3 regions of the Streptomyces sp. NPDC001843 genome follow, and region 1 is predicted to be linked to each of the others. Evidence: riboswitches for the same ligand, from Rfam matches in the RefSeq annotation. Region 1 holds a riboswitch; each other region holds the start of a gene.

The links. A riboswitch is a leader RNA that binds a small molecule or an ion and turns the genes downstream of it on or off. The one in region 1 is predicted to bind cyclic di-AMP.
Region 2: it holds a riboswitch for cyclic di-AMP, as region 1 does, so the genes downstream of both, ACFYZQ_RS26175 (peptidoglycan DD-metalloendopeptidase family protein) here and ACFYZQ_RS21680 (NlpC/P60 family protein) in region 1, are expected to answer to the same signal.
Region 3: it holds a riboswitch for cyclic di-AMP, as region 1 does, so the genes downstream of both, ACFYZQ_RS39615 (transglycosylase SLT domain-containing protein) here and ACFYZQ_RS21680 (NlpC/P60 family protein) in region 1, are expected to answer to the same signal.

Annotation. Positions count from the first base shown of each region.
Region 1 covers NZ_JBIATQ010000008.1:225,876-232,835, forward strand. The annotation lists gene ACFYZQ_RS21665 (esterase/lipase family protein) at 1-845, shown strand, start outside; gene ACFYZQ_RS21670 (peptidoglycan DD-metalloendopeptidase family protein) at 1,120-2,622, shown strand; gene pcrA (DNA helicase PcrA) at 2,659-5,175, opposite strand; cyclic di-AMP (ydaO/yuaA leader) riboswitch at 5,428-5,581, shown strand; gene ACFYZQ_RS21680 (NlpC/P60 family protein) at 5,589-6,770, shown strand; gene ACFYZQ_RS21685 (tellurite resistance/C4-dicarboxylate transporter family protein) at 6,796-6,960, shown strand, end outside.
Region 2 covers NZ_JBIATQ010000011.1:4,263-11,222, forward strand. The annotation lists gene ACFYZQ_RS26155 (helix-turn-helix domain-containing protein) at 1-263, shown strand, start outside; gene ACFYZQ_RS26160 (DUF6126 family protein) at 260-382, shown strand; gene ACFYZQ_RS26165 (tyrosine-protein phosphatase) at 403-1,200, opposite strand; gene ACFYZQ_RS26170 (alpha-galactosidase) at 1,372-3,444, shown strand; cyclic di-AMP (ydaO/yuaA leader) riboswitch at 3,751-3,908, shown strand; gene ACFYZQ_RS26175 (peptidoglycan DD-metalloendopeptidase family protein) at 3,913-4,815, shown strand; gene ACFYZQ_RS26180 (SGNH/GDSL hydrolase family protein) at 5,027-5,812, shown strand; gene ACFYZQ_RS26185 (TetR family transcriptional regulator C-terminal domain-containing protein) at 5,857-6,471, opposite strand; gene ACFYZQ_RS26190 (Glu/Leu/Phe/Val dehydrogenase dimerization domain-containing protein) at 6,527-6,960, opposite strand, start outside.
Region 3 covers NZ_JBIATQ010000031.1:5,323-12,282, reverse strand. The annotation lists gene fahA (fumarylacetoacetase) at 1-61, opposite strand, end outside; gene ACFYZQ_RS39620 (HAD family hydrolase) at 345-1,166, shown strand; gene ACFYZQ_RS39615 (transglycosylase SLT domain-containing protein) at 1,184-1,663, opposite strand; cyclic di-AMP (ydaO/yuaA leader) riboswitch at 1,669-1,852, opposite strand; gene ACFYZQ_RS39610 (polyprenyl synthetase family protein) at 2,381-3,391, shown strand; gene ACFYZQ_RS39605 (outer membrane lipoprotein carrier protein LolA) at 3,632-4,882, shown strand; gene ACFYZQ_RS39600 (ABC transporter ATP-binding protein) at 4,948-5,922, shown strand; gene ACFYZQ_RS39595 (ABC transporter permease) at 5,909-6,790, shown strand; gene ACFYZQ_RS39590 (flavodoxin family protein) at 6,804-6,960, opposite strand, start outside.

The DNA of each region.
Region 1 (6,960 bases):
TGGACCCCGTACTCCCGCTCTGCCGCCGTCTCGTGCCGGACAGAGTGGCGGGACTGTCCCTGGCCCTCCTGAAGGCGACCGCCCTGGAGGCCGCGATCCTCGCGGGGCACCTCCTGCTGTACCCGACCGGCGTGGTCCAGGAGCGCCGCTCCCCGGTCGTGCCGGCGCAGGGCGGCGGCGCCAAGCTGCCCGTCCAGGAGCGGCCCCCGGTCGTCCTGCTGCACGGCTTCGTCGACAACCGCTCGGTCTTCGTACTGCTGCGCCGCAGTCTCCTCCGGCACGGCAGGCAGCGGGTCCTGTCGCTCAACTACTCGCCGTTGACCCGGGACATCCGTGTCGCGGCGGAGCTGCTGGGCCGGCACATAGAGGAGGTCTGCGAACGGACCGGCAGCCCCCGGGTCGATGTGGTGGGCCACAGCCTCGGCGGACTCATCGCGCGTTACTACGTGCAGCGGCTCGGCGGTGACCACCGGGTCCGTACGCTCGTGACGCTGGGCAGCCCGCACGGCGGCACCCGGGTCGCCCCGCTGGCGAACGCGCACCCGATCGTGCGCCAGATGCGCCCGGACTCGGAGCTGATCGAGGAACTCACGCGCCCGGCACCCGGCTGCCGCACGTATTTCGTGAGCTTCTGGAGCGACCTCGACTCCTTGATGGACCCGCTGGAGACCGCCCGCATCGATCACCCCGACCTGATGGCGATGAACGTGCCGGTGACCGGGATCGGACATCTCGCCCTGCCGGTGCACCCGGCCGTCGCGGCAGGGATACGGCAGGCCCTCGACAGCGAACAGCCGGTGGCGGGGGCCGAGAAACGCCGGAACGGCCTCACGGTCGCTTCTTGATCTCGTCCTGACCCAGGATGCCGAGCGGTCCGACAGCCGTCCGGAGGGCCCATTTACCCTTCCGGACGGCTCGTTTGCCCAGGGAAAGAGCCACTCAACGTCGAACATTCTTCGAACACAAAGCCAAACCCGCGTCCATCGTCCGCCGAAACACGGCCGAATGCCCGTTTCCTGCGAGCCTGAAACCGGCCGAAGATTGTCGCGCCCGCGTACCGCCGGGTACAGTCGCCGCACTGCTCTGCCAGCCCCTGTTGTCGAGGCGAAAGAGAAGTTGGTGAACGACCGTGACCCGTCGGGGGCGATGACCACCCCGGCTCCGGCTTCCGACGCCGCCTCTGGGCACTACGCGACCCACGGCGGCCAGGAAACCCAGTACGGCGACTTCACCACGTACGACGGGTACGGCGCCACCGGTTTGCAGACCGGCACCCACACCACCGCGGCCTTCGAGTCCGACCCGCTCTTCGGCAGCCTCCCTGGCCAGGACCACACCACCGGCGCGTACGAGACGACGCAGTGGACGACCGGTGGCCACCAGAGCGGGCACTACGACCCGTACACCGGCCAGAGCCACGCCACTTACGACTCCGGTGCCTACGACGCCACCGCCTGGACCACCGGCCACCAGCCGCTGGTCGGCATCCCGCACCAGGCCACGTCCCCCGACGTCAGCGGCCAGTGGGACGCGGGCGCCTGGCTCCAGCCCGACCAGTCCGCGGCCGGCGCCGACCTCACCCAGCAGTGGGAGTGGGGCACACAGGCCTTCGACACCGGCGCGTACGACGCCACGCAGTGGAACTCCGACGGCACCGCCGCGGCCACCGATCCCGAGCAGCGGCCCGAGTCCTTCGAGCAGCCCTTCGACCAGCAGGCGACCGCCACCTTCGAGCAGCTCCCGTACCAGGAGGCCGCCGAGGAGCCCGTCGCCGAGGACGGCGATCCGGCCGCCACCGGCGAACTGCCCACCGTCGCCCCGCTGCTCGACGGCCAGGAGGAGATCGTCCCGGCCTCGCCCCGGCCGGGTTCCCGCAGCGCGGCCCGTTCCCGCCGCAAGAGTCCTCCCAAGCGCTCCGCGCTGCTGACCGTCGCCGTGCCCTCGGTGTGCGTGATGGGAGTGGCGGGGATCGCCGCCGCCTCCGTCGGTAGCCTGACCGACGACGGGGGCAAGGACACCACGGCCACCGCTTCGGACGCCCATGCGGTGAAACCGTCCGTCGCCAACAGCAAGCTGGACAGCCAGCTCAGGACCCTCTCCGCGGGCGCCGACGACTTCGCGGACCGGGCCAGCCGGACCCAGGAACGCATCGACCTCAAGGCCCAGCAGGAAGCCCAGAAGAAGAAGGCGATCGCGGAGGCCGCCCGCAAGGAGCGGCTGCGCCCCAAGTACGTCCTCCCGGTCACGCAGAAAGGGCTCAGCGCCTATTTCGGCCAGGCGGGAGTGAACTGGATGTCGGTGCACACGGGCATCGACTTCCCTGTCTCGTACGGGACGCCGGTGATGGCGGCGACCGACGGCACCGTGACGACGAAGTGGAACAGTGCCTACGGCAACATGCTGATCCTGACGGCGAAGGACGGCACGCAGACCTGGTACTGCCACCTCTCCAGGTACCAGGTTCCCTCCGGGACGATCGTCAAAGCCGGGCAGCAGATCGCGTACTCCGGGAACTCCGGCAACTCCACCGGCCCGCACCTGCACTTCGAGGTCCGGCCGGCCGGCGGAGCGCCCATAGACCCGCTGCCGTGGCTGCGCAGCCACGGGCTTGACCCGACGTAGGCTCCCGGGGGCCCGGCCCCCGGGACCCTGACGCTCCTACAGCTTCTCCACCGGCGCGTAGCGCAGCAGCAGCCGCTTCGGCTTGGTGTCTCCGAAGTCGATCGACGCCTCGGCGTTGGCGCCCGCGCCCTTCACCGCCACCACCGTGCCGAGCCCGAACTGGTCGTGCGTCACCCGGTCCCCGACGGACAGGGCGACCACCGGCTTCTCCGAGGTCCGGCGTGTGGCGAAGCCGGAAGCGCCCGCCGCCGAGGAGCGCGAGCGGGACGACGACAGCGAGGCCGCCACGCCGGAGGCCGGCCCGGAGGACATCGGGGCCGCCGCTCCCTTCCGCTTCCACTCCACATGGGCGGGCGGGATCTCCTCCAGGAAGCGGGAGGGCGGGTTGTACGACGGCTGGCCCCACGCGCTGCGCATCGCCGAGCGGGTCAGATACAGCCGTTCCCGCGCGCGCGTGATGCCGACGTACGCCAGGCGCCGCTCCTCCTCCAGCTCCTTGGTCTGGCCGAGGGCACGCATGTGCGGGAAGACGCCGTCCTCCATACCGGTCAGGAACACCACCGGGAATTCCAGGCCCTTGGCGGTGTGCAGCGTCATCAGCGTGATGACGCCGTCACCGTCCTCCTCGTCCGGGATCTGGTCGGAGTCGGCGACCAGGGCGACCTGCTCCAGGAAGTCGGACAGGCCCACCGACTCGCCCTCGCCGCGCTCCTGCTCGAATTCGAGCGCCACGGCCGCGAGTTCCTGGAGGTTCTCGATGCGGGTCTCGTCCTGCGGGTCGGTGGAGGCCTGCAACTCGGCCAGGTACCCGGTGCGTTCGAGGACGGCTTCCAGGACGGTCGCCGGGCCCGCGCCGGACTCGACGATCGTACGGAGTTCCTCCATCAGCACGTTGAACCGCTTCACCGCGTTCGTCGACCGCGCCGCCATGCCGTACGCCTCGTCGACCCGCTTCAGCGCCTGCGGAAAGCTGATCTTCTCCCGCTGGGAGAGGGCGTCGATCATCGCCTCCGCGCGCTCGCCGATGCCGCGCTTGGGCACGTTGAGGATGCGACGCAGCGGCACCGAGTCCTCCGGGTTGGCGAGGACCCGCAGGTAGGCCAGGACGTCCCGGACCTCCTTGCGCTCGTAGAAGCGGACACCGCCGACGACCTTGTAGGGCAGGCCGACGCGGATGAAGACCTCTTCGAAGACACGGGACTGGGCGTTGGTGCGGTAGAAGACGGCGACGTCCCCCGCCTTGGCCTCGCCGGCGTCCGTGAGGCGGTCTATCTCTTCGGCGACGAACTGCGCCTCGTCGTGCTCGGTGTCGGCCACGTACCCCGTGATGCGGGCGCCCGTGCCGGCGTTGGTCCACAGGTTCTTGGGGCGGCGGGACTCGTTGCGCTCGATGACCGCGTTGGCCGCGGAGAGGATCGTCTGGGTGGAGCGGTAGTTCTGCTCCAGCAGGATCGTCGTCGCGTCCGGGTAGTCCTCCTCGAACTGGAGGATGTTGCGGATCGTCGCGCCGCGGAAGGCGTAGATCGACTGGTCGGCGTCACCCACCACGCACAGCTCGGCGGGCTGGAGGTCGTCCGGGCCGGGCGGCACGTCCACCGGGTGCTCGGCGGTGCCGACGAGCTCGCGCACGAGGGCGTACTGGGCGTGGTTGGTGTCCTGGTACTCGTCGACGAGGACGTGGCGGAAGCGGCGGCGGTAGTGCTCGGCGACGTCCGGGAAGGCGCGGAGCAGGTTGACCGTCGTCATGATCAGGTCGTCGAAGTCGAGGGCGTTGGCCTCGCGCAGCCGCGACTGGTAGAGGGCGTAGGCCTGGGCGAGGGTCTTCTCGAAGCCGTCGGCCGCCTGGGCGGCGAAGTCCTCCTCGTCGATCAGCTCGTTCTTCAGGTTGGAGATCTTGGCGCTGAAGGACTTCGGCGGGAAGCGCTTCGGGTCGAGGTCCAGGTCGCGGCAGACCAGGGCCATCAGGCGTTTGGAGTCGGCGGCGTCGTAGATCGAGAACGACGAAGTGAAGCCGAGCTTCTTGCTCTCCCGGCGCAGGATGCGCACGCACGCGCTGTGGAAGGTCATCACCCACATCGCGTTCGCGCGCGGGCCGACGAGCTGCTCGACGCGCTCCTTCATCTCGCCGGCGGCCTTGTTGGTGAAGGTGATCGCCAGGATCTGACCGGGGTGGACGCCCCGCTCGCCGAGCAGGTGGGCGATGCGGTGGGTGAGCACACGGGTCTTGCCGGACCCGGCGCCGGCCACGATGAGCAGTGGGGAGCCGGAGTGGACGACGGCGGCGCGCTGGTTCTCGTTCAGCCCCTCCAGGAGCGCGGCCGCGTCGACGGCCGGGCGGGGGGCGCCGTTCCGGTAGTACTCTCCCCCACTCTCGGCTTCGCTCGAGCGGGGGGACCCCCATCGGTCCGGCGGCACGTCGAACTTCCCGCCGAACAGATCGTCCGGAACCGGTTCCGGAGCGTGATCGTCCTCGGGCGGCGGCGGGGGCTCCTCCGCGTGCCCGCGAGGGGCCTGGAGGTCCGCCAGGAAGCTGTCGTCAAAGAGGCTGCTCATCGCTCTCCGAGTCTAGGGCGCGCCACCGACAACCGGCCGCCGCCCCGGAAAGATGACCGGTCCGCCCTTCACTCACGGTCCGGAGCGACACCGTCACGCGGACGGAAACCCTTACGTAAATCATAAGATCTATCGGGCATAACGTGCATCAACCTTCACATGAGCCACACGAGTTGGCTACCGTGCCTGGCAGGCCGCACGACCCCCACCGGCGAACGTCGCCGGGCCGCGCGGCCTCCGTCGAGTCCGGCGCGCGCCCCCACGCCAGCCGGAGCCGGGGACCCACACCGAGACCTGGGGTGAATCGGTCCGTTCTCCCGCAAGGACGAGGACCGTAGGGCAACCCTTCCGAACCACCCGCCCGAACCCGACAGCTAACCCGGTAGGCGGAACACTGGAAGGAGTCGCCTCCGTTGGCGTCGCACCGCAAGCGTTCCTCGGGTACGGGAGTCGCGGGAATCCGCAAGCCCGCCCTCGCCACCGCCGCTCTCACCTCCGTGGCCCTGCTCTCCCAGCCGGCCGACGCCGCCCCCGCCGCCCCAGCCGCCGACGGCAGGCCGAGCCTGGAGGAGGTCGAGAAGAAGGTCGACTCCCTCTACCGCCAGGCGGAGTCGGCGACCGACAAGTACAACGCGGCCAAGGAGAACACCGGCAAGCAGCGCAGACGGGTCGACACCCTCCTCGACGAGGTCGCCAAGCGCACGGAGAAGCTCAACAAGGCACGTGAGAAGCTGGGCTCGTTCGCCGCGGCCCAGTACCGGACCGGGGCCGCCGCCCCCGACACCGCCACCTTCCTGCTCGCGGACACCCCGCAGGACTACTTCGACCAGACCCAGCTGATGAACCGGCTGACCTCCCGGGAGAAGGGCGCGGTCGACGACTACGTCACCGAGCAGTCCGCGACGACGAGGAAGCGACAGGAGGCCACGGCGAGCCTCGAGACGCTGACCGAGTCGCAGAACGAGCTGCACACCGCCAAGGCCACCGTCCAGAAGAAGCTCGCCACCGCGCGCGAGCTGCTGTCCACGCTGACGGCCCAGGAGAAGGCCCGGCTGGCGGCGATCGAGAAGCAGAAGCGGGAGGAGGCCGCGCGCAAGGCGGCGGAGCTCGCGAAGCAGCAGGCGGCCGAACGTGCGGCCGAGCAGGACACCGGCGCCACCGCGTCCCCCTCGACGCCTCCCTCCACGGCCCCTTCCACCCCCCCTTCGACGTCCACGGGCTCGTCGTCCTCGTACGCCACCAAGGCCGCGAAGGCGATCGAGTTCGCCCGTGCGCAGATAGGCAAGCCGTACGTCTGGGGCGCCACCGGTCCGGGCTCCTACGACTGCTCCGGCCTGACCCAGGCCACCTGGAGGGCCGCCGGCGTCAGTCTGCCGCGCACCACCTACGACCAGGTCGACGCCGGCACGACGGTCTCGCTCGCCGACTCCCAGCCCGGTGATCTGATCTTCTTCTACGACGACATCAGCCACGTCGGCATCTACATCGGCAACGGCATGATGATCCACGCCCCCAAGCCCGGCGCATACGTCCGCGAGGAGTCGATCTACTACGACGGCGAATCGATCATCCACAGCGTGGTGCGACCGGCCTGAGCCACCGGGCCCCTAGCATCGGCCCATGCCCGGCTCCTCCTCACCCCTGCACGTCTGGTGGGCCCGGCGTTCACCGGCGGGTGGTGCCGCCGTGATGGCGACGGGGATCGTGTCGGTGGGGTTGCTGCTCGCGGGCCACGCGGTGCTGTCACGGATCGCCCTCGGGGTGGCGTGTGCCGCCTGGCTGGGA
Region 2 (6,960 bases), on a different contig from region 1:
TGCCGTACGGCACGCAGGGCGACATCGTGCGGGTCCACCCCGGCGAGGAGTGGCTCTACGTGCTGAGGGGCCGACTCGGACTGCGCCTCGGCGACACCGCGCACCTGCTGACGCCCGGCGACAGCGCGCACTTCGACTCGCTCACCCCGCACCGCCTCGCCGCCGAGGACCACGACGGGGTGGAGCTGCTGTTCGTCCACACCCTGCTGCAGAGCCCCACGGCCGCACTGTGCCTGGGGCCCCTCACCGGAGAGCTGTCATGAGCGACTACGAGACGAAGTTCCCCCGCTCCCTGTGGGTCCGGCTGATCATCTACATCGCCGTGGGCCACCTCTTCGCCGCGTTCCTCTACCTGCTGTTCGCGCTGGGCGCCAAGGGCTGACCGCCGCCGTCCGGCAGGCGTCAGTCCAGCAGCCGCTCGCGCAGCCGCTCCCGGACCTCGGGGGTCACCCCGAGACCCTGCTCCAGGTAGGTGTCGACCCCGCCCCAGGTCTCCTCCAGGCTCGTGAAGGCCGCCGACAGGTACTCGGCGCGCGCGTCGAAGAGCGGACTGAGCAACTCCATCACCTCGGGGGTGTACGCGCTGTCCGGGCTGCCGCCCCGGCGCACCTTGTAGCGGCGGTGCTTCGCGTTCGACTCGAGGTAGTCGGCGACGATCGCGTCGCGCTCCACGCCCACCGCGAGCAGCGTCACGGCCACGGAGATGCCCGCGCGGTCCTTGCCCGCCGCGCAGTGCATCAGGGCGGGGACGCTGTCCTCGGCCAGGGCGCGCAGCACCTTGGAGTGCTCCGCGGTGCGCTCCCGCACGATCTTGCGGTAGGAGACGATCATCCGGTTCTCCGCCTTGCCGTCCGCGAGGATCGCGCGCAACTGGTCGAGGTCGCCGTCGCGGACCAGCTTCCAGAACTCCGCGCCGTCCGCCGGGTCGCTCAGCGGCAGGTTCACATTGCGCACACCGGGCAGCTCGACGTCGGGGCCCTCGAGCTTCTTGTCGGCCGCGTTGCGGAAGTCGAAGATCGTGTGCAGGCCCAGGGAGGCGAGGAAGGCCGCGTCCTGCTCGGTGGCGTGCGCGAGATGCCCGCTGCGGAACAGCACCCCGTGTCGCACCCGGCGTCCGTCCACCGTGGGCATGCCCCCCACGTCCCGGAAGTTGCGCACTCCGGTCAGCTCCGGCTCGGTCGACGGGACCTGCTGCGTCACGTGGGCTCCTCGCTGTCGCTCCCGCCGTCTCGGCTCGCCGGCGGGCACCCGGTCGACGATACGACATCGGTTTTCCCGGGCAATGAGTTGTCCACAGGCGTTGCCTCCGGTGCTGTCGGCCCGTGATGATGTTGATGCTTGAGCGGATCTGTCGGCACCTGTGAGGCCTCGATGGTGGACATCGCCGAAAACGGTCGTACCTGGCTCCTGACGGGGCCCACCAGCGGTTACGCGCTGCACCTCACCGAGGAGCACGAACTGCTGCACCTCCATTGGGGCCCGCGCATCGCGCTCGCCGACGCGGAGGCCCTCGCGGTGCGCCCGCTGCCCGGCTACCGGCCCTTCGAGTCCCCGCTCGACGGCCGCGAGGAGTACCCGGTCGAGGGCGGCCCCCGTTTCGTGCGGCCCGCCCTGTCCGTGCGCACCGACGAGCGGCGCGGCACCGAGTGGGCCTTCGAGGCGTACGACGCCGAGGGCGACGAGCTGCGGCTGCGCTTCAGGGACGACGGGGTGTCGCTCACGCTGCACTACCGGATGCGCGGGGACGTCCTCGAGCGCTGGGTGACCGTGGGCAACGAGGGGGACGCGCGTGTGGAGCTGCTGCGCGCCGACGCGGCCACCTGGACCCTGCCCGACCGGGACGGCTGGCGACTGTCCCAGCTGCACGGCCGCTGGGCCGCCGAGTCCCTGCTGACCAGCGCCCCGCTCACGTACGGCGACAAGGTGATCGGCAGCCGCCGCGGTCACACCGGCCACCAGCACCTGCCCTGGGTCGCCCTGCACACCGACGCCGGCGAGGAGCACGGCGAGGTCTACGGCTGCGCCCTCGGCTGGTCGGGGTCCTGGCGGATCGCGGTCTCCCAACTTCCGGACGCGCGCGTCCAGATCACCGGCGGCGCCGGTTACGACGACTCGGGCCTGCTGACGCTGGCGCCGGGGGAGTCCTACACCACGCCCGTCTTCGCGGGCCTGTGGAGCGACGGCGGCTTCGGCGGCGCCAGCCGCGCCTGGCACGCCTACCAGCGGGCCCACGTCATCCCGGACGCGGACCGGGACCGGCCCGTCCTGTTCAACTCCTGGGAGGCCACCACCTTCGACATCTCCGAGGAGCAGCAGGCGACCCTCGCCCGGCGGGCCGCCGCGATCGGTGTCGAGCTGTTCGTGGTCGACGACGGCTGGTTCGGCGCCCGTACCAGCGACCGGGCCGGGCTCGGCGACTGGACGCCCAACCCCGACCGCTTCCCGAACGGCCTGAAGCCGCTCGCGGACTATGTGCACGCCCTCGGTATGCAGTTCGGCATCTGGGTCGAACCGGAGATGGTCAACCCGGACAGTGACCTGTACCGGGCCCACCCCGACTGGGTGCAGTACCAATCCGGGCGCGAGCGGACGGAGTTCCGCAACCAGCTCGTCCTCAACCTCGCCCGCGAGGACGTCCAGGAGTACCTCTGGCAGCAGCTGGACGGCCTCCTGTCCAGCGCCCCCGTCGACTATGTGAAGTGGGACTTCAACCGCTGCTTCACCGACGCCGGGTGGCCGGGCGAGCCGTATCCGCAGCGGCTGTGGGTGGACCACGTCCGCGCCTTCTACGCGCTCCTCGACCGGCTGCGGGCGGCGCATCCCGGTGTGGCGTTCGAGTCCTGCTCGGGCGGCGGCGGCCGGATCGACCTCGGCGTGATGAGCCGCACGGACCAGGTGTGGACCTCCGACAACACCGACCCGCTGGACCGGCTCGCCATCCAGCACGGCTTCAGTCAGATCCACCCCGCGCGGGTGATGGCCGCCTGGGTCACCGACAGTCCGAACACCCAGCTCAACGGGAGGGTCAGCAGCCTGCGCTTCCGGTTCGTGAGCGCCATGGCCGGGGTGCTTGGCGTCGGCGGCGACCTCTCTGAGTGGACGGAGGAGGAACTCGCCGAGGCACGCCAGTGGGTGGAGCTGTACAAGGAGATCCGCCCGGTCGTGCAGCAGGGCGACCTGTACCGGCTGCGACCGCCGGAGGGCGGGCTGAGCGCGGTGCAGTACACCCTCGGGGACGAGTCGGTCGTGCTGGCGTGGCTCCAGGCGCAGCGGTACGGCGAGCCGGTCCCGGCGGTGCGGCTGCGCGGCCTCGATCCGACGGCGTCGTACGAATGCCGCGAAACGGGCGAAGTCCACCGAGGTGCCGTGCTGCTGCACCATGGACTGGACACCCGCCTGCGTGGCGATCTGGATGCGGCCGTTGTCCGCCTGCGCCGCATCTGATGCTTGTGCCCCAATTGGGCTCTTTGTGGTAACCAGGCCTGAAATAGAGGGTCATGGAGGTACGTTCCGTGAGGAGCGTCATATCCATGACTGTCCGTCACGCGTCATGTCCACGTAATCGGTAGGGATTTCCGGGGAATTGAAGAGTGACCCCGGAGGGGGCTCACGGAGGGTGACAGGGGTTACCCAAAACGGATCAAGCCAAACGCGGTCGACGGGAACCACTCGCTTGTCCGTTCGCGCCCCGCTCGCTTACCTTCGCCACCACTCCGGACGGAACGCCGAATCCTGCCGCCGCCCGGGGCCCGCAGACACTCACCCGTGCACGGCAGGAGCGGGGGACCCACCAGGCAACACTGCCTGTTCCGGTCTCCGGAACGGCTCGGGGTGAAGCCGCGCCGCGCGCGGCCGGGCAGCTCCAGTCCGAACCCGACAGCTCACCTCGCAGGCGCCGGAGAGGAACTCGCCATGCCCGCGAAGGGTAAGCACCGCCGTCCCAAGAACCGGCGTTTCACCCGCTCGATCGCCGTCGCCGGAACCGGCGGCGCCGCGCTGGCCCTGCCCCTCATGGGAGCCGGCGGCGCCCATGCCGCCACGGCGTCCACCGCCAAGGAGTCCGCCCCCAAGGGGGCCGTCCAGGCCGTGCCGGTGGCCCAGAAGGAGACCTCCGCGGCCCGGTCGGGCGTGCACACCTACACGGTGCGGGCCGGTGACTACCTCTCGAAGATCGCCGACGAGCAGAACGTGAGCGGCGGCTGGCACCGGCTCTACGCGGACAACCGCGAGGCCGTCGGCAGCGATCCCTCGCTGATCCACCCCGGTCTGAAGCTGAGCATCGGCAAGCGGGCCGCGCACACCGGCACCGAGTCCGCCACGTCCACCCGACCCTCCGCCTCGCAGTCCACGCCCCGGTCCGCGACCCGCTCGGACACGCGGTCCTCCGTGGCGTCGGCCGCCTCCACCGGCTTCACCCTCCCGGTCGTGGGCGCCACCATAGGAACCGGTTACCACGTGCCGGGCGGCATGTGGTCCAGCGGCTACCACACGGGCGTCGACTTCGTCGTCCCGACCGGCACCCCGGTCAAGGCCGTGGGGGCTGGCACGGTCGTCTCCGCCGGCTGGGGCGGCGCCTACGGCAACCAGGTCGTGATCAGGCTCGCCGACGGCCACTACGCGCAGTACGGCCACCTGTCCTCCATCTCCGTCTCGGCCGGCCAGACGGTGACGGTGGGGCAGCGGCTCGGTCTCTCCGGCGCGACCGGCAACGTGACCGGCCCGCACCTGCACTTCGAGATCCGCACCACCCCGAACTACGGCTCGGACGTGGACCCGGTCGGCTACCTCCGCTCGCACGGCGTCGCCGTCGCCTGATCCACGGGCCGCTCAGGTCGCCGAAGGCCGGACCCCCGATCCCCGGGTCCGGCCTTCGGTGCGTCCCGTGTTGGCGTATTCCCGTCTGGCGCATGTCGGCGAAGTGGGTTATCTCACCGCCCGTCAAGCCTTTATTACGGTCGCGTAGGTCACATCGGAAGGTGAATCATGGTCCGATGTGGCAGACGATTCGAAGAGTGACAACAGATCAGTGATCGGGTCGTACGTGGCGGTGGGGGACAGCTTCACCGAGGGCGTGGGCGACCCTGGCCCCGACGGGGCGTTCGTCGGCTGGGCCGACCGGTTCGCGGTGCTGCTCGCGGACCGGCGGCCCGAGGGCGACTTCAGGTACACCAACCTCGCGGTACGCGGCAGGCTGCTCGACCAGATCGTGGCCGAACAGCTCCCGCGAGCCGTCGAACTCGCCCCGGACCTGGTGTCCTTCTGCGCGGGCGGCAACGACATCCTCCGCCCCGGCACCGATCCCGACGAGGTGGCCGAGCGCTTCGAGCTGGCGGTGGCACAGCTCGCCTCCGTCGCCGGCACGGTCATGGTGACGACCGGCTTCGACACCCGTGGCGTGCCCGTGCTCAAGCATCTGCGCGGCAAGATCGCCACGTACAACGGCCATGTCCGGGCCATCGCCGACCGGTACGGCTGTCCCGTCCTCGACCTGTGGTCCCTGAGGGCCGTCCAGGACCGGCGGGCCTGGGACCACGACCGGCTGCACCTCTCACCCGAGGGGCACACGCGCGTGGCCCTGCGCGCGGGCCAGGTGCTCGGCCTCGAGGTCCCGGCCGACCCGGAGCAGCCCTGGCCCCCGCTCCCGGCCCGGGGCGCCCTCGACATCCGCCGCGACGACGTGCACTGGGCCCGCGAGTACCTGGTCCCGTGGATCGGCCGCCGTCTGCGCGGGGAGTCCTCCGGCGATCATGTGACGGCCAAGGGCGCGCTGTCCCCGGACGACATCAGGACGCGCATCGCCTCGGTGGCCTGACCGGGGCTCCGGGCGGGGCCGGCGGCGCCGCCCCGCCCGGAGCGCTAACGCCCGGTCAACGCCTCCCGTGACACCCCCAGTTCGCGGGCCAGTGCCTCGTCGACCCACTCCTGGGTCCGGGACCGGGGCACCGCGCCCGCGTAGGAGGTCAACTGGACGGCGAGGCCGTCGAGCAGAGCCGTCAGGCGCAGGGCCGCGGCGGCCGGGTCCGGGCAGACGAACTCTCCCGCGTCGACACCCTCGGCGATGACCTCGGCGATCGCCGCCTTCCACTGCCGGTCCAGATCCCGGGTGACCTCCCGCAGGGCGGGCTCGCGCAGCGCCACCGCCCAGCCCTCGATCCACAGCCGCCAGCCCTTGGCCTGACCGGTGGGCGCGTACCAGCGCACGGCGGCCCGCAGTCGGCGCAGCGCGGAGGTACGGCGCCCCAGCAGCCCCCGCAGATGCGCCAGATCGCCCTCGGCAGCGTGCGCGAAGGCGGCGGCGACCAGCTTCTCCTTCGTCGAGAAGTGGTACAGCACCAGCGCGTTGCTCACGCCGAGCGCCGAGGCCACGTCGGCGATCCGCACCGCCGCCACACCCCGCGCCTCGATCTGCTCGACGGCGGCCCGCAGCAGTTCCCCCCGCCGTTCCGCCACGCTCAACCGCACTCTCGCCACGCGGTCACCCTAATCGGTCGCCCGGGCGCCGCAGCGACACGGTCCGGCCGTCCGGTCAGCGGTACCACCCGAAACGTTCCGTGATCACCGGCAGCCGGTCGGCCACGATGGCGTGCGCGGCGGCCCGGGGAGTCGTCCCTTCGGCCTCCGCGCGCGCCAGCATCAGATCGACCAGGGCGCGCATCGAACGCCGGATGTGGGCGAACGCCTCCTCCGCGTCCGGGCCGACGTCCCCGAACAGCGTCCACCACCACCAGGCGTTGGTGCCGGAGTTGACCACCACGTCCGGCAGCACGGTCACCCCACGCGCGGACAGCGCCTCCTCCGCCTCCGGCAGCACCGGCATGTTGGCCGCCTCGACGATCCAGCGTGCGGTGATCCGGTCCTGGTCGGCCGCGTCGATCGCGTACGACACCGCCGCCGGCACCAGCACCTCCGCCTCGGCGGACAGCCAGGCCCCGCCGGGCAGTTCACGGTCGCCGGGCCGCA
Region 3 (6,960 bases), on a different contig from region 1:
CGCCGTAGGGGAGGTTGTGCGGGCCGAAGGGATCGCCCTCGGGGACGTCGAAGGGGAGCATGGGGTGCTGCCTCGCTCTCATCCGTGCCATCACTGCAGGCCGTGGCATGTGGTCGGGCCACACGTTACGGGTGAGTCTCGAGTCCTGGCAGTGTGCCGGGCAGGGTGGCGGATGTGTCTGATCCACAGGCTTTCCCGCCGCGGCGTCCTGCGGCCCGGTCACGCGCTTCCTACTACGGCACGAGCCGGCGTCGCCTCGTCTGGCGAAGCACCTGGCGGCGGCGCACGGCTGAGGCCGAAAACAGCGGTGAGTTGCCGGGGCGTGGTGTCCGTATTCTCTGATCATGGCCGCACCCCCCGGATATCCGCTCCCCGCCTTCACCCTCGTCGCGACCGATCTCGACGGAACGCTCCTGCGTGGCGACGACACCCTCTCCGACCGTTCCCTGGCCGCCCTCGCGCGGGCCGGGGAGGCGGGTGCCCGGCACCTCGTGGTGACCGGGCGCCCGGCACCGCGGGTGCGGCCGCTGCTCGACGACCTCGGCGGCAGGGGGCTCGCGGTGTGTGCCCAGGGAGCACAGGTGTACGACGCCGGCGCCGACCGCCTGCTGTGGTCGGTCACCCTGGACCGGGAGCTGGCCGAGACCGCGCTCGGCAAGATCGAGGCCGAGGCCGGGGAGGTGTACGCGGCCGTCGACCAGGACGGGGTGGACGGGCTCACGCTCATCGAACCCGGCTATCTGATGCCCCACCCGACGCTGCCCGCCGTACGGGTCCGGCGGCGCGACGACCTGTGGTGCGAGCCGATCAGCAAGGTCCTGCTGCGGCACCACACGCTGACGGACGACGAGTTGGCCGCCACGGCCCGCGAGGCCGTGGGCTCGCTGGCGACGGTCACCATGTCGGGACCGGGAACCGTCGAGCTGCAGCCGTGCGGTGTGACCAAGGCGACCGGGCTGGCGCTGGCCGCCGACCACCTCGGGCTGAGCCCCGACAGGGCGGTCGCCTTCGGGGACATGCCGAACGACATCCCGATGTTCGACTGGGCCGCGCACGGTGTGGCCATGGCCAACGCCCACCCGGAACTGAAGGCGGTGGCCGACGAGCTCACCCTGTCGAACGAGGACGACGGCATCGCCGTCGTCCTCGAAAGACTCTTCCCTTGAGGGAACCGGTCAGCCGGTCAGTACGCGCCGTACACGTTGTCGATCGAGCCGTAGCGGTGGGCGGCGTAGTTGCAGGCGGCCGTGATGTTGGCGATCGGGTCGTAGATGTCCCACGAGGTGCCGGACACGTGGTAGGCGTTGAACGTCGGGGCGATGACCTGCAGCAGGCCCTTGGACGGGGTGCCGGCGGCGGCGTTGGAGTCCCAGAGGTTGATGGCCAGCGGGTTGCCCGAGGACTCGCGCATCACGTTGCGGTAGATGCCGTTGTACGTACCCGGGATGCCGTGCCGCGCCATGACCGCGAGCGAGTCGCGGATCCAGCCGTCCAGGTTGTTCGGGTACGTGACCGTGCTGGGCGCGGGCGTGGGCGTGGCGGCCGAGGCGCTGGTCGCTCCGACCAGCGGGAGGGCGATCACGGCGGCGCCGGTGCCCGCGGCGGCGAGCTTGCGGGCGATGCGGGCGAAGCGGGCAGGGCGGTGCTGAGCGGCAGCAGGCATGGCGAAGTTCCTCTCCGTCGCCTGCGAGGTGAGCTGTCGGGTTCGGGCTGGGAGGTGCCCGGCCGTGCCGCCCGAAGACGGCACGACTTCACCCCGAGCCGTTCCGGGACGACGGGTGTCGCCCGGACCGGCGGCTTACCTGGGTCCCCCGCTCCTGCCGTACGCGAATGAGTTCGTCGATGGGTGTGACGGGCGGCGGCAGGATTCGGCGTCCGCCCGACGGCCGGGAACGTATGCGAGAGCACATGTCCGAAACAAGCGTCGGATTCACACAAAGTCCTAGTTGACCTTGTTGTGTAGCGTATGAGGCACTTGATCCTTTGCTTCTGCCAAGCCTCAACTGGCCATAGGTGAACGGAGAAACGCGGGCTGAGGTGGTGGGCTCCTCCAGTCGGGCGGAGTGACCCAATTCACGAAATGGCAATCGCGGCAAATAGGGCATGAAGGGCGCGGCGTCGGGTAATCGCGGTGGGCGTGGCGGTGGGAGTCGGCTGCTTTAGGCGAGGCACTTCAGTCGTACTTCCGGGTAAGCGGATAAATATCCGTCCTTATCGACCGATCGAAAACATAACGGTCGTGATCCGATAGCGCCCGGCCTGTAACCGTGGGCGCCCTCGGTGATCGAAAGCTGACCGGATACGCTGACTCGAGTGAGGGCAGCGACCTATCGACAAACCGCGTAATCGCCAGCAGACACCAGCAGACAGGAGACCCCTCGTGACCGTCGTCGGGCCATTCGGGCTGAGCGTGCGGGACCAGGCTCTGGAAGCCGATGTCCAGGCCGGATTGGCGGCTGTCGAGGAGGGCCTGCTCGAAGCCACCAAGAGTGAGGTCCCCTTCATCACCGAGGCCGCGCAGCACCTCGTGCGTGCGGGCGGGAAGAGGTTCAGGCCGCTGCTCGTGATGCTCGCGGCGCAGTTCGGGGACCCGTACGCACCCGGGATCGTGCCCTCGGCCGTCGTCGTCGAGCTCACCCACCTGGCGACGCTGTACCACGACGACGTCATGGACGAGGCCGCGGTGCGCCGCGGCGTGGACAGCGCGAACACCCGCTGGGGCAACTCCGTCGCCGTCCTCACCGGCGACTTCCTCTTCGCCCGCGCCTCGCAGATCCTCGCCGACCTCGGCCCCGAGGCCGTACGGGTGCAGGCCCTGGCGTTCGAGCGGCTGGTCACCGGGCAGATCCTGGAGACCGCAGGGCCGCAGGACGGCCGGGACCCGGTCGAGCACTACCTGGACGTGCTGAGCGGCAAGACCGGCTCGCTGGTCGCGGTCTCCTGCCGTTTCGGCGCGATGATGTCCGGGGCCGACGAGACCGTGGTGGACGTCCTCACCCAGTACGGCGAGCGGCTCGGCGTCGCCTTCCAGCTCGCGGACGACGTCCTGGACATCGCGTCCGACTCCCACGAGTCCGGCAAGACCCCGGGCACCGACCTGCGCGAGGGTATCCCGACCCTGCCCGTGCTGCGCCTCAGGGAACGGGCCGCGAGGCTCGGGCTGGCCGAGGACATCGCCCTGTGCCGCCTGCTCGACTCCGACCTGACCGACGACGCCCGGCACGCCGAGGCCCTCGCCGGCCTGCGCACCCACCCGGCACTGGAGCAGGCCCGCCGGGACACCGTGCGCTACGCGGAGGACGCGCGTGCCGCGCTCGCCCCACTGCGCGAGTGCGACGCGAAGGCGGCGCTGATGGAACTGTGCGACGCGGTGGTCCACCGGGCCGGTTAGTGGGCGTCCCGCTCACTTGTGCCCCCGACCCCTACGGGTCAGGTGGAGATCCCGCCTTCCGGTGTCATACCGCAGGCGTACGTCGAGTTGCCTCCCGGGGCTGACGCATCCTCACGGCCGATTTGGTCAGATGGAAACCACGGAAATCACCACTCCTCACCGATTCGGGTGAGAATGGCGGCTCAGGGTGGGACCAAATGTGCGAGGACGGCCGCCGCCGACGACGGAGGTAAGGCACACATGGCACCGTACGAATCCGACGACACCACGGCCGACGACACCACGGCCGGCGACACCACGGCCGGCGACACCACGGTCGACGGACGCCGCAAGGCGGCCCGCTACGTCGTTCCGGTCGCGGTGGTGGGGGTGGCGGCGGCGACCATCGGGCTGGTCCCGGCGCTCGCCGACTCCGGTGACCCCGATCTGCCGAAGATCACCGCTCAGCAGCTCATAGACAAGATCGCCAAGTCGGACGTGCAGCAGCTCTCCGGCACGGTGCGGGTCAGCACCGACCTCGGTCTGCCGGATCTCGGCGGCCTGGAGAGCGGCCTGCTGTCCGGGGCCGGCCAGGGCGGCGGCGGATCGTCGGCGGACCCGCAGTCCAAGTTCACCGAGCTGCTGACGGGCAGCCACACCCTGCGCGTGGCGGCCGACGGGCCGGACCGCCAGAAGGTGTCGCTGATCGAGCGTGCCGCCGAGTACAGCCTCATCCACGACGGCAAGGACGTGTGGGGCTACGACAGCAAGTCCAACGAGGTGTACCACGGCACCGCCGAGCAGCACGGCAAGGAGCGGCGGGAGAAGACCCCCGCCACGCCGAAGGACTTCGCCGACGAGGCCCTGAAGTCCGTCGACGACACCACGTCCGTGACCGTCGACGGCACCGTCCAGGTCGCCGGCCGGGACGCCTACAAGCTGCTCGTCAAGCCGAAGCAGTCCGGCACCACGGTGGGTGCGATCAGCATCGCGGTGGACGCGAAGACAGGGCTGCCGCTGAAGTTCACCCTCACCCCGGCGAGCGGTGGCGCCGCCGTGGTGGACGCGGGCTTCACCCAGGTCAGCTTCGCCAAGCCGGCTGCCTCGACCTTCCACTTCACCCCGCCCAAGGGCGCGAAGGTCACCCAGCAGGACGACGCCGACAAGGGTTTCCCGGAGCCTGGCAAGGGATTCCCGAAGCCCGGGAAGAGCGCCCCGAAGTCCGAGGGAGACCTCGCCAAGGGAGCCGACGGCTTCAAGGTCATCGGCAAGGGCTGGAACTCGATCGCCACCTTCGACAGCGGCAGCGAGGGCGGCCTGCCCTCCGGTTCGGGCGGCGGCGATCTGGGCGGCTTCCTCGGCTCGATCGGCGACCACGTGACCGGCAAGTTCGGCAAGGGCACGGTGTTCTCCACCCGCCTGGTCAACGCCCTGATCACCGACGACGGCAAGGTCTACGTCGGCGCCGTGACCAAGAACGCGCTGGTGAAGGCGGCCGACGCGGCCCGGTAGGCGCCGGCCGCGCTCAGACGCCGGTGCCCGCGCACGACCGCATGCACGACGAATCGGGGGAGCCGATGGACGAACCGTCCGCCACGGAGCCGGACGCGCGGCGCAAGGACGACAGCGTCATCCGCACCCGCGCGCTCACCAAGCGCTACCGCGGCGGACAGCTCGCCGTCGACGGTCTCGACCTGACCGTCCCGGCGGGCAGCGTCTTCGGCTTCCTCGGTCCGAACGGCTCCGGCAAGACCACCACCATCCGCATGCTGATGGGGCTCATCGAGCCCACCTCCGGCACCGCCCGCGTCCTGGGACATCCCATGCCCCGGGCCACGCGCACCGTGCTCCCGCAGGTCGGCGCGCTCATCGAGGGACCGGCCCTGTACGGCTTCCTCACCGGCCGGGACAACCTGCTGCGGTACGACGCCGCCGACCCGACCGCCGACCCGCGCACCCGGCGCGACCGCGTCGCGGCGGCACTGGACCGGGTGGGGCTGACGGCCGCCGCGGGCAAGAAGGCGAAGGCCTACTCCCTGGGCATGAAACAGCGCCTGGGCCTGGCCGCCGCACTGCTGCAGCCGCGCAGACTGCTGGTCCTGGACGAGCCGACCAACGGGCTCGACCCGCAGGGCATGCGGGAGATCCGCGCCCTGGTGCGGGAGCTGGCCTCGGACGGCACCACCGTGTTCCTCTCCTCGCACCTCCTCGACGAGATCGAGCAGGTGTGCACCCATGTCGCGGTGATGTCCCGCGGCCGGCTGATCACGCAGGGCACGGTGGCCGAACTGGCGGCCGGGACACGCGGGCGGCTGGTGGTCACCACGCCGGATGCGGGCGAAGCCGCCCGGGTGCTCAAGGAGCAGGGGGTCGGGGACGTGGTCGTGACCGACGACCGGGTGAGCGGTGAACCGCCCGACCGTGACCTCGCTGAGCTGAACGCGGCGCTGGTGACGGCCGGGGTACGGGTGCGCGGCTTCGGAGTGGAACGGGCCTCGCTGGAGGACGCGTTCGTGGCGCTGACGGGGGAGGGCTTCGATGTCGCCGGCTGAGGCGGTGGCCGCACGCCGGCCCACCCCGCTGTGGACCTTCGGGCTGCTGCGCAACGAACTGGCCGTCACCTTCCGTCGCTGGCGCACGGTGGCGCTGCTCGGTGTGCTGGCCGCGGTGCCGGTCCTGGTCGGGGTCGCCGTGAAGATCGAGACGCGGGGCGGCTCGTCGGCCGGCGGCCGGGGCGGCGGGGGCGCGGGCCCGGCGTTCATCGCGCAGATCACCAACAACGGGCTGTTCCTGGTGTTCACGGCCCTGGCGGCGACGCTCCCGTTCTTCCTGCCCATGGCCGTCGGCGTGGTGGCGGGCGACGCGATCGCGGGCGAGGCGGGCACCGGGACACTGCGCTACCTGCTGGTCGCCCCGGCCGGCCGCACCCGGCTGCTGCTCACGAAGTACGCGACGGTCATGGCCTTCTGCCTGGCTGCCACCTTCGTGGTCGCCGCCTCCGCCCTCCTGGTGGGCTCACTGCTGTTCCCGCTCGGCGACCTGACGACCATCTCGGGCACGCGGATCGGCTTCGCCGACGGCCTCGCCCGTGCCCTGCTGATCGCCCTGGTCGTCGCCGCGTCACTGGTCGGTGTCGCGGCGCTCGGCCTGTTCGTCTCCACGCTGACGGGCAGCGGCATCGCGGCGATGGCGACCACGATCGGCCTGCTCATCACCGTCCAGATCCTCGACCAGATACCCCAACTGCACGCGCTCCAGCCCTACTTCTTCTCCCACTACTGGCTGTCCTTCGCCGACCTGATGCGCGATCCCGTCTACTGGGACGATCTGGTGAAGAACCTCGGTCTCCAGGCCCTGTACGCGGCGGTGTTCGGGTCGGCGGCCTGGGCGAGGTTCACGGCGAAGGACATCACCGCGTAGCGGAGGGCAGTGCTCAGCGGTCCTGGTACGGGAAGCGGGCGAGCGGCGCCTCGCCGGCGAAGAACGTCTTCGCCCGGCTCAGTGCCTCGGTGTCCTTGCGTACGTCTCCGCGCGCGCTGCCGTTGCCGAGGAGTACGCCGCCGAAGCGCATCCCCAGGTAGGCGGCCGAG